2 regions of the Bacillus sp. AFS017336 genome follow, and region 1 is predicted to be linked to the other one. Evidence: a T-box and tRNA genes for the amino acid it is inferred to sense, from the RefSeq annotation. Region 1 holds a T-box; the other holds one or more tRNA genes.
The links. A T-box is a leader RNA that pairs with one kind of tRNA and senses whether it is charged. The one in region 1 lies ahead of metG (methionine--tRNA ligase), so its partner is inferred to be a tRNA-Met.

Region 1 (4,438 bases):
TGGTAATCGTTACGTTGACCATGATATTTTGAAATCATAATGAATGGAAATATATTGCATTGCTTCGATTTGAAGTAATGCTTTTTTTATTGGATTTTATGGTTATTAGGAATCTAGTAGACAATTCCACTTTAATAAGGTGTATATGTAATATTTCATTTAAATATCAATATATTAGAAAGGGAAGTGAAATAGAGTTAGGAGGGGTCCTGATGTCAGATGCGTTTGTAGCGAGGTCCTTGGATGAGATACTGTTTTGGTCGAGGATCATGAAAGAGCATTCCCTTTTTCTTAAACTAGGGTTCAATTGTGATGATACAGAGTTAATCCAAGAGGCAGACCATTTTTATAATGTGTTCGATACGATTGGAAATAAAGCACAATCATTTTCAGTGCAAACGGATCCTCAGCAAATTAAACAGTTTAATAATGAGGTGCATCAGTCAGCTTCAATGATTTGGGCATATAAGAGAAAAATTCTTAATTTACTTCTTACTTGTAAAATAACTGGTAATAACTTTCCTTTATTAGTTGATCATACTAGTAGAGAAGCAGCATATTTTGCAAATCGCTTAACCGAATTGAATAATGGTCAACTTCAGCCGCTACCAGCTGCAATTATACAAGAGAATGTTTTCTTTTTAAGAATTATGGCAGACCATGCAAAATTTATCGGACATCTTTTAGATCCGTCAGAAAGAAAATTAGTTGATCAAGCTAGAGAATTTAGCCATGATTTTGACCAACTTTTATACCAGGCTGTGGACTTAGAATCAATGAGACCGCAATCGGAAACCGTTCCGATACTTGACCAATTCCTTAATGAAAACCGTGTTTCAGTTAAATCGCTTAGAGAGTTTAAGAAAACTGCTCGCGATTTAATTGAAGCTTGCCGAATTAAGAGTATTATTCATCCACTACTTGCAGATCATGTATTTAGAGAAGCGGATCGGTTTATGCATATAATTGATATGTTCGAGGCGCAGCTAACAGGAAATACCAACAGAAATGTCGTTCTGGACGACCATTAAATAAAGAAAAAAAAGGGCTATCTCTAAAGTTGATGAACTTTTGAGATAGCCTCTTTTAATATAGAAAAAATTATTTTCTTTCGCTAAAACTATTTAGTAAATCTTCAATTAAGATTCCATTTATTTTCATCCCAGTCAGTTTACAATTACTAATTTCGATATTACTCAAATCACAGTCAGTAAACTGGGTATTTGTTAGATTGCATTTTTCAAATTTAATAGAATTTGATTGATTATCATGATTAAGATCTTCAGGAACAACAATATTACGAAAGCTTGTGCCAGCTAAATGAACATGATCAATGACTAAATCTCTTAAATTACCATTTTGTATTTTCGAATTAGATAAATTGACATCTGATATTTGGGTACCAAATAAATTCACATCATTCAATTCTAAATTTCTCATATTGGCATTTGTAAATTTTGAATTAGCCAAGCTTACATTATTGAAATCTAAGTGCTCAGCTTTTACCTCTTTAAACGTCGAAAATGACATATCTGTTTTTTGTAATTCAAATAATGCAGTCTTCCAGTTAGACATGATTTCTCCTCCTAAAACATTGATTATTGAATATATTTAACTTTCATTTTAAAATCCCTTCACACATAATAATGATTGTTTCGACAAAAAACTTAGTAAATGAATCAACTTTTAATCTGCATCAAATATGATATAGATAGAAACTGATCATTCCTTATAAATAGTTTGACTTTTCAATATATTTTATATAAAATCTTTTTAAAATCTAAATATAGGCAATGAAGAGGAAAAATAAAATGAAGTTATTTTTTACAGAGAGCTTTGGTAGCTGAAAAGAAGCATGAATACTCATTTGAAAAATGGCCTCGGAGCTTCGTACTGAACGTAAACTAATTACTAGTAGGCTACGACAAGAGTTGGCACTTGTTATCAAAGTCACAGTATCAGCAACTATGCTCGTACTTGTAAAGACAATCGTATGCAAATACGTTGTGAACTAAGGTGGTACCACGTGGATTTTAAACCTCGTCCTTATCTGTTAAAGATAGGGGCGAGGTTTTTTGTATTTTATAAACATTAGGAGGAATTATATATGGATATTTTTATTGGTGGAGCTTGGCCTTATGCAAATGGTTCCTTGCATTTAGGTCATATCGCTGCTTTATTACCAGGTGATATTTTAGCTCGATATTATCGATTAAAAAAGGCGAATGTGTTGTATGTTTCAGGAAGTGACTGTAATGGAACACCAATTGCAATTAAAGCAAAACAAGAAAATGTGACTTATAAAGAAATTGCAGATCGTTACCATAATGAATTCGAAAATAATTTTAGAACATTGGGATTTACCTATGATTGTTATACAAGAACGGACGCAGAACATCATCATACAACCGTTCAAGACATTTTTCTAAATTTATTGCAAAGTGGATTAATTTATAAAAAGGAGATTGAACAATGCTATTGTGAAGAATATCAACAGTTTCTCCCAGACCGATATGTAGAAGGAACTTGTCCAAATTGTGGTCAGCATGCTCGTGGAGATCAGTGTGATTTTTGCTCTGCGATTTTAGATCCTTTAGATTTATTAAATAAAACATGCAAATTATGTGGCAATCCTCCATCTGTTAAAACGACTGAGCATTTTTATTTTTCATTAAGCAAATTACAAAATGAACTAAAGGAATATTATAATTTTTCTAAAGAAAACGGAAACTGGCGTTCAAATGCGATCCAATTAACTGAGCGATATTTAAACGAAGGACTCCATGACCGAGCCGTTTCGAGAGATTTACCAAACGGGGTAAGCGTACCAGTTAAAGGATATGAACAGAAGAAAATTTATGTGTGGATCGAAGCAGTGTCTGGATATTATTCAGCAAGTAAACAATGGGCAAGTATAACCAATAAAGTTGATGCAAACTTTTGGAATAAAGAAACAAGATCTTATTATATTCACGGAAAAGACAATATTCCATTCCATACAATCATTTGGCCATCAATTTTAATTGGTCTTAAGAAAGAGGCGCTTCCAACCCATATCGTTTCTAATGAATATCTAACACTTGAGAAGAAAAAATTATCTACTAGTAAAAACTGGGCAGTGTGGGTCCCAGATATAATCCAAAAATATCACCCAGATTCAATCCGGTATTTTTTAACAATGAAAGCACCGGAAAATCGTGACACTGATTTTTCTTGGAGGGAATTCATATACAGTCATAATAGTGAATTGCTTGGAGCATATGGTAATTTTATAAACCGCACATTAAAGTTTATTGAAAAATACTATAATGGAGAAGTCCCAGAGGGAGAAATAGACAAAACAATTCGTTTAGGGATTACAAGACTATACAAGATTGTAGGCTCACATATTGAAGCGACTAATTTCAAAAAAGCACTAGAAGAAATTTTTGAGTTTATCCGATCTGCAAACAAATACTTTGATGAAACTCAGCCTTGGAAGCAAGTCAAAGAGAGTCCTGTAGAGTGTCATAATACAATGGCGAGTTGTATATATACAATTACCAATTTAGCGCAAATTTTGCATCCATTCCTACCGTTTTCTAGTAATGAAATAAAAGATATGCTAAATATACCAAGCTTTGAATGGAATGAAATATCTTCTAATTTAATAAAACTTAACGATGTGAAACCTCTTTTTGAAAGAATTGATATTAGCAGAATAGATGAGGAACTAGAGAGACTTATAAATGAATCTACTATATGAAGGAAAAGAAGAGCAGTAATGCTCTTCTTCCAGATTAATCATTTAAAGTTTTTAATAAAGAACACTTATAAATTCAAAAGCAGTAAAAATAAATGATCCAAAAATAATTGTTGCACCAGTTGACGTAAAATATTCATCAGGGTCGACGATAATAGATGTTTTATACCAACCATCAACATCAGGTGTTACTTCACCAGTTGTGCGTGGGGCGAATTTAATATAAAGCATGATTAATAGAGAGAAAAGTCCAACAAATGGTGCTGTTGATGAGAAAGACATCTCAAAATAAAGTGCAATGATAAAAGAGACAACATAAAAAACCAAAATCGATAAACTTAACTTTAAAAATTGCTTTAACCAGTATTTTCGTCTATTAAGTGGCTGATCGCGTAATACTTCTTTCATTTTTTGAGCATCTTTGTATTTAAAATACAATCCTACAGGCCATGCAATTAAGAAGCAGATTAGCGTAAACAAAATACATGCTAGAAACTTTATACCGAAAGCTGTAATGAATAATGACATATATTCCTCCAATAGTTGTAAGTCTAATTACATTTTATCAAAATATTAACATTAAAAATATTGGGAAAATTTATAATCATAGATTTACAACTTTTTAATTTATTTTATTTGCAGTTGAACTAAACGAAGGTCATACATGCAACTAATATTTCTTTAAAAGGACTTTCT
Region 2 (4,438 bases), on a different contig from region 1:
TACTTGTACAAATAACACTGTATTAAGAACTTGTTGTAAAGCGATACAGTTTATGTAAATGGAGGGACTAGTATGAATAATCCGTATGACTTAAATGCGAAAAATACAAGCCAAATAATCGAGCAGGATTTGTCCTTAAAAAGTAGAAGATATCTTGAAATCACTGGAGTTAAGCAGGTAGAGAGCTTTGATAGTGAAGAATTCCTTTTAGAAACAGCTTTAGGCTTTTTGCATATTAAAGGTCATAATTTACAAATGAAAAACCTCGATGTAGAAAAAGGTCATGTAGCTATAAAGGGAAAAATTAATGAACTTTGTTATATTGACGAGTACAACTCAGGGAAAGCTAAAGGGATCTTTAGCAAGCTATTTAAATGAGCTTAAACGTTCAGTTCTACTCAATGATAGCGATGGTCGGTATGGGTGCTTATCTTGGTATGGCACTAGATACATACCATCGTTTTTTATATCGAGGTACTCGTAATCGACTGATCGTGTTCGCTACCGATATTTTATTTTGGGTATTTCAGGCTCTACTAGTTTTTTATGTTTTATACTTAGTTAACGAAGGTGCACTAAGGTTTTATCTCCTGTTAGCTCTACTATGCGGTTATGCAGCATACCAAAGTCTACTGCGAACTATTTATAAAAAAGTTTTAGAATTTATTATTCAACTAGTTATTAGAATCTACCGCATTATAGTAAAATTAATCATAATATTTATTTTTAAACCTATAAAGGGTATTATTCAGTTAATAATCGTGATACTTTTGTTTATTTATGGTCTCCTTATTCGACTGATCCGATTACTTTACAACGTTGTCTTATCTATTCTTTTGTTTTTCGGCAGAGTATGTTGGTTTTTTGTGCCAAAACGAGTCAAAAACTATTTAATACAATTTAAAGGAGTTTTCGGAAAATTCAAGAATATCTTCCTTACTACTATTAAAAAAGTAAAAGATTTTTTAGATAGGAGGAAGAGATAGGTGGAACATGCGAGACAGTTGGACCTAAGTAGACAAGTTCAGGATAAACAAAATATTACTTTAGTTGAAGAACAGGGGATGAAACCTAAGAGAAGAAGTTTTAAAAAGTTTTTAATACGTATGTCATTATTTTGTTTTTTAACAGTGCCAGTATACTTTTTATTACAATCTCACTACGTAGCGCAGCAGCACGTTTATTCTTCTAAAGTAAAGCAATTAAAACTAGCAAAGGCTGATTTAAAGAAGACAAAAGATACGGTAGAAGATTCAAAACGTATGATTGACCAATTGAACGATGATCAATATATTATTGAGCTTGCTAGGAAAAACTTATTTTTTTCTAAAAAAGGAGAAATAATTTTCCCAAATATTAAGTAATTATCGTTTCATTGACACTTGTTTTTATAATTTTATATAATATAGTAAATCCAGTTAAACATTTTAAGGAGGAGCATTTTTTTTATGTCAATTGAGGTAGGCAGCAAAGTTAGTGGGAAAGTTACAGGTATTACAAATTTTGGTGCTTTTGTAGAGCTACCAGAAGGAGTAACTGGACTTGTTCACATTAGTGAAGTAGCTGACAACTATGTTAAAGATATTAACGAACATTTAAAAGTTGGCGATGAAGTCGAAGTAAAAGTAATCAATGTTGAGAAAGACGGTAAAATCGGCCTTTCAATTAAAAAAGCAAAAGAACGTCCACCGGTTAAAGAGGGAGAACGTGAGCAAAGACCTCGCACTAGCAGACCTTCATATGGAGGAAACAATGGTGGAAATCGTGGTAGAAGTCAAAACCGTTCAGATCAACGTCCAGTCAAAGAAACATTTGATCAAAAAATGAGTAAATTTTTAAAAGACAGTGAAGATCGTCTAGCTTCTTTAAAACGCAACACAGAATCTAAGCGTGGTGGCCGTGGAGCTCGTCGAGGTTAATTTACTACCTTGCTTGGACATAAATGCTTATATAGAACACGCACTCTTAATGGGTGCGTTTTTTGTATGAAAAAAACTATAAAATAAAATATGAAAAAACTGTTGACGGTCGATTGGTACCATGGTAAGATAAATCTTGTCGTTTAAAGATAATGGCGGTGTAGCTCAGCTGGCTAGAGCGTACGGTTCATACCCGTGAGGTCGGGGGTTCGACTCCCTCCGCCGCTACCATTCCCTTTGACGGCCCGTTGGTCAAGCGGTTAAGACACCGCCCTTTCACGGCGGTAACACGGGTTCGAGTCCCGTACGGGTCATCATCAAAAACGCCTGGTCTCTTTAAAAGAGGCTAGGCGTTTTTTTCTTTTCACTCCCACTTAACTTCTAAAAAAGAATCTCAAATCAATTAAGCTTTCCAGATCTAAACTATTTAAATCTATTCCCGCCCTTAACCTGATTTTTAATCCTGACCTTACTAGTTCTTAAAAACTGCCACTTTCGCTCTTAAACCTTTCTATCCCACATTTCGATTGACATAAAATTTAATAATTGCGTTTCTTTTACCCTATTAGAGAAATTATGCTGCTAGCTTTACTCATATTTTGTAAAACAGTTGTACGTAAAAGCTTTTTCCGTCGAAGAAAACTTTTTTTTACCTTTGTCATTTTGACATATTCCTTCAAATGGACAAGTTAAAATATGTTCAATAAACCAAATCGGATGAGGTGGAAATATGACGAAACTGGAAAGAGGATCTTCAAATTCTTCGGCTAGCTTGGTCCCTACTAACGGGTTTCAATCAGTTTTTCGGCAATCTTCTAAATCAATCAAGACTAAACTAGAAAAAGCATTTTTTGATTGGGGTCTTCTAATCTTTTTAACGGGATTTTTATTAGGGAGAGCGTTGATCTTATCGCATATTCTTCCGTTTGTCTTACCGTTTTTTGCTTCTGTTTATATGATGAAAAGAGAACGGACGGGAGTAGCGTTTGTCGCTCTTATGGTTGGTTCACTAACGGTGTCGATTGAAACGGTTAGTTATGCTTTTGCCACTGTTATCTTATTTTTTATCCTCAACATATTCTTTGCTAGAGTTAAACGACATTATATAGGTCTAGTACCTTTTCAAGTATTTTTATCAGTATTTATTAGTCACTTATTAATCGCATATGCTTTCCAACAAGAAGTACTAATGTATGATGTATTAATGGCTTCTGTGGAAGCAGGATTAAGTTTTATCCTAACAATGATCTTTTTCCAAAGTGTACCTTTACTAGCGATTCCTAAGAGAAAACAGCTTTTAGGTGTTGAAGAAATCGTGTGTTTAGTTATTCTTTTAGCTTCAGTTGTGACGGGGACAACTGACTGGTATATTCAAGATTTATCAATTCAGCATATCGTTACTAGATATATTGTTTTACTATTTGCCTTCGTAGCGGGAGGAACGGTAGGGTGTACAGTAGGAGTTGTAACGGGCCTAATATTAAGTCTAGCAAGTGTTTCAAGCTTATACCAAATGAGCTTATTAGCATTCTCTGGATTGCTAGGAGGCTTATTAAAAGAAGGTAAGAGATTAGGTGCAGCGGCTGGACTATTAATTGGGACATGCTTAATAAGTTTCTATGCAGAAAAGCAGTCTGATATTATCTTTTCAATTATTGAATCTGTCATTGCGATTGTATTATTCTTACTAACGCCATCTTTCCTATTAAAGCAATTAGCTAAACTAGTCCCGGGAACAGAGGAGCATTCTACAGATCAGCAGCAATATTTACGTAAAATCAGAGATTTGACTGCTAATCGTATTACACAATTCTCAAATGTGTTTGAAGCATTGTCTGCGAGCTTTTCACAGCCTAGTCAATTTGCACAAATTGAGGACGAATTGACTGATGAAGAACTATTTATTTGTAGCATTTCCAATAAATGCTGTAGTAGTTGTATGAAAAAAGATCATTGTTGGTCTAATAATGGAGACCGAACATATCAATACATGGAGAATATGATGCATTTAGTAGAAAAGGATCAGCTTATTAAGAACGGTCAATTTATGAGAGAATGGGAAAAATATTGCCAGCGTTCCTCTAAAATGGCGGATTTAATGAAGCAAGAGGTTTTCTATTTCCGTGCAAACCAAAGACTAAAAAAACAAGTTCAGGAGAGCAGAAGATTAGTAGCAGAGCAATTGCGTGGGGTATCGAAAGTAATGGTTGATTTTGCAAAAGAGATTCAACGAGAAAAAGAGAATCATCAATTGCAAGAGGATCAAATTCTACAGGCTTTATTAAACTTTGGTATTGATGTTAGCCAAGTTGAAATCTATAACCTAGAACAAGGAAACATTGATATTGATATTTTAATTCCTTTTGAAAATGAATATGGAGAGTGTCAAAAGTTAATTGCGCCAATACTATCTGATATTTTAAAGGAGACAATTGTCGTTTTAAAAGAAGAATCGGCAACAATTCCAAATGGAGGGAATTACTTAGTTACATTTGGTTCCGATAAGGCATTTGTTATTG

Region 2: it encodes a tRNA-Met, which carries the amino acid that the T-box ahead of metG (methionine--tRNA ligase) is inferred to sense. The anticodon was not compared.

What each region holds. Positions count from the first base shown of each region.
Region 1 covers NZ_NUCO01000015.1:105,165-109,602, forward strand. Annotated here, with positions in the region: gene CN601_RS07595 (FAD-dependent oxidoreductase) at 1-40, shown strand, start outside; gene CN601_RS07600 (DUF2935 domain-containing protein) at 213-1,031, shown strand; gene CN601_RS07605 (pentapeptide repeat-containing protein) at 1,102-1,575, opposite strand; T-box leader at 1,785-2,051, shown strand; gene metG (methionine--tRNA ligase) at 2,108-3,745, shown strand; gene CN601_RS07615 (hypothetical protein) at 3,797-4,270, opposite strand.
Region 2 covers NZ_NUCO01000023.1:31,036-35,473, forward strand. Annotated here, with positions in the region: gene yabP (sporulation protein YabP) at 73-378, shown strand; gene yabQ (spore cortex biosynthesis protein YabQ) at 375-986, shown strand; gene CN601_RS14220 (FtsB family cell division protein) at 987-1,364, shown strand; gene CN601_RS14225 (S1 domain-containing RNA-binding protein) at 1,449-1,919, shown strand; tRNA gene CN601_RS14230 (tRNA-Met) at 2,074-2,150, shown strand; tRNA gene CN601_RS14235 (tRNA-Glu) at 2,162-2,233, shown strand; gene spoIIE (stage II sporulation protein E) at 2,650-4,438, shown strand, end outside.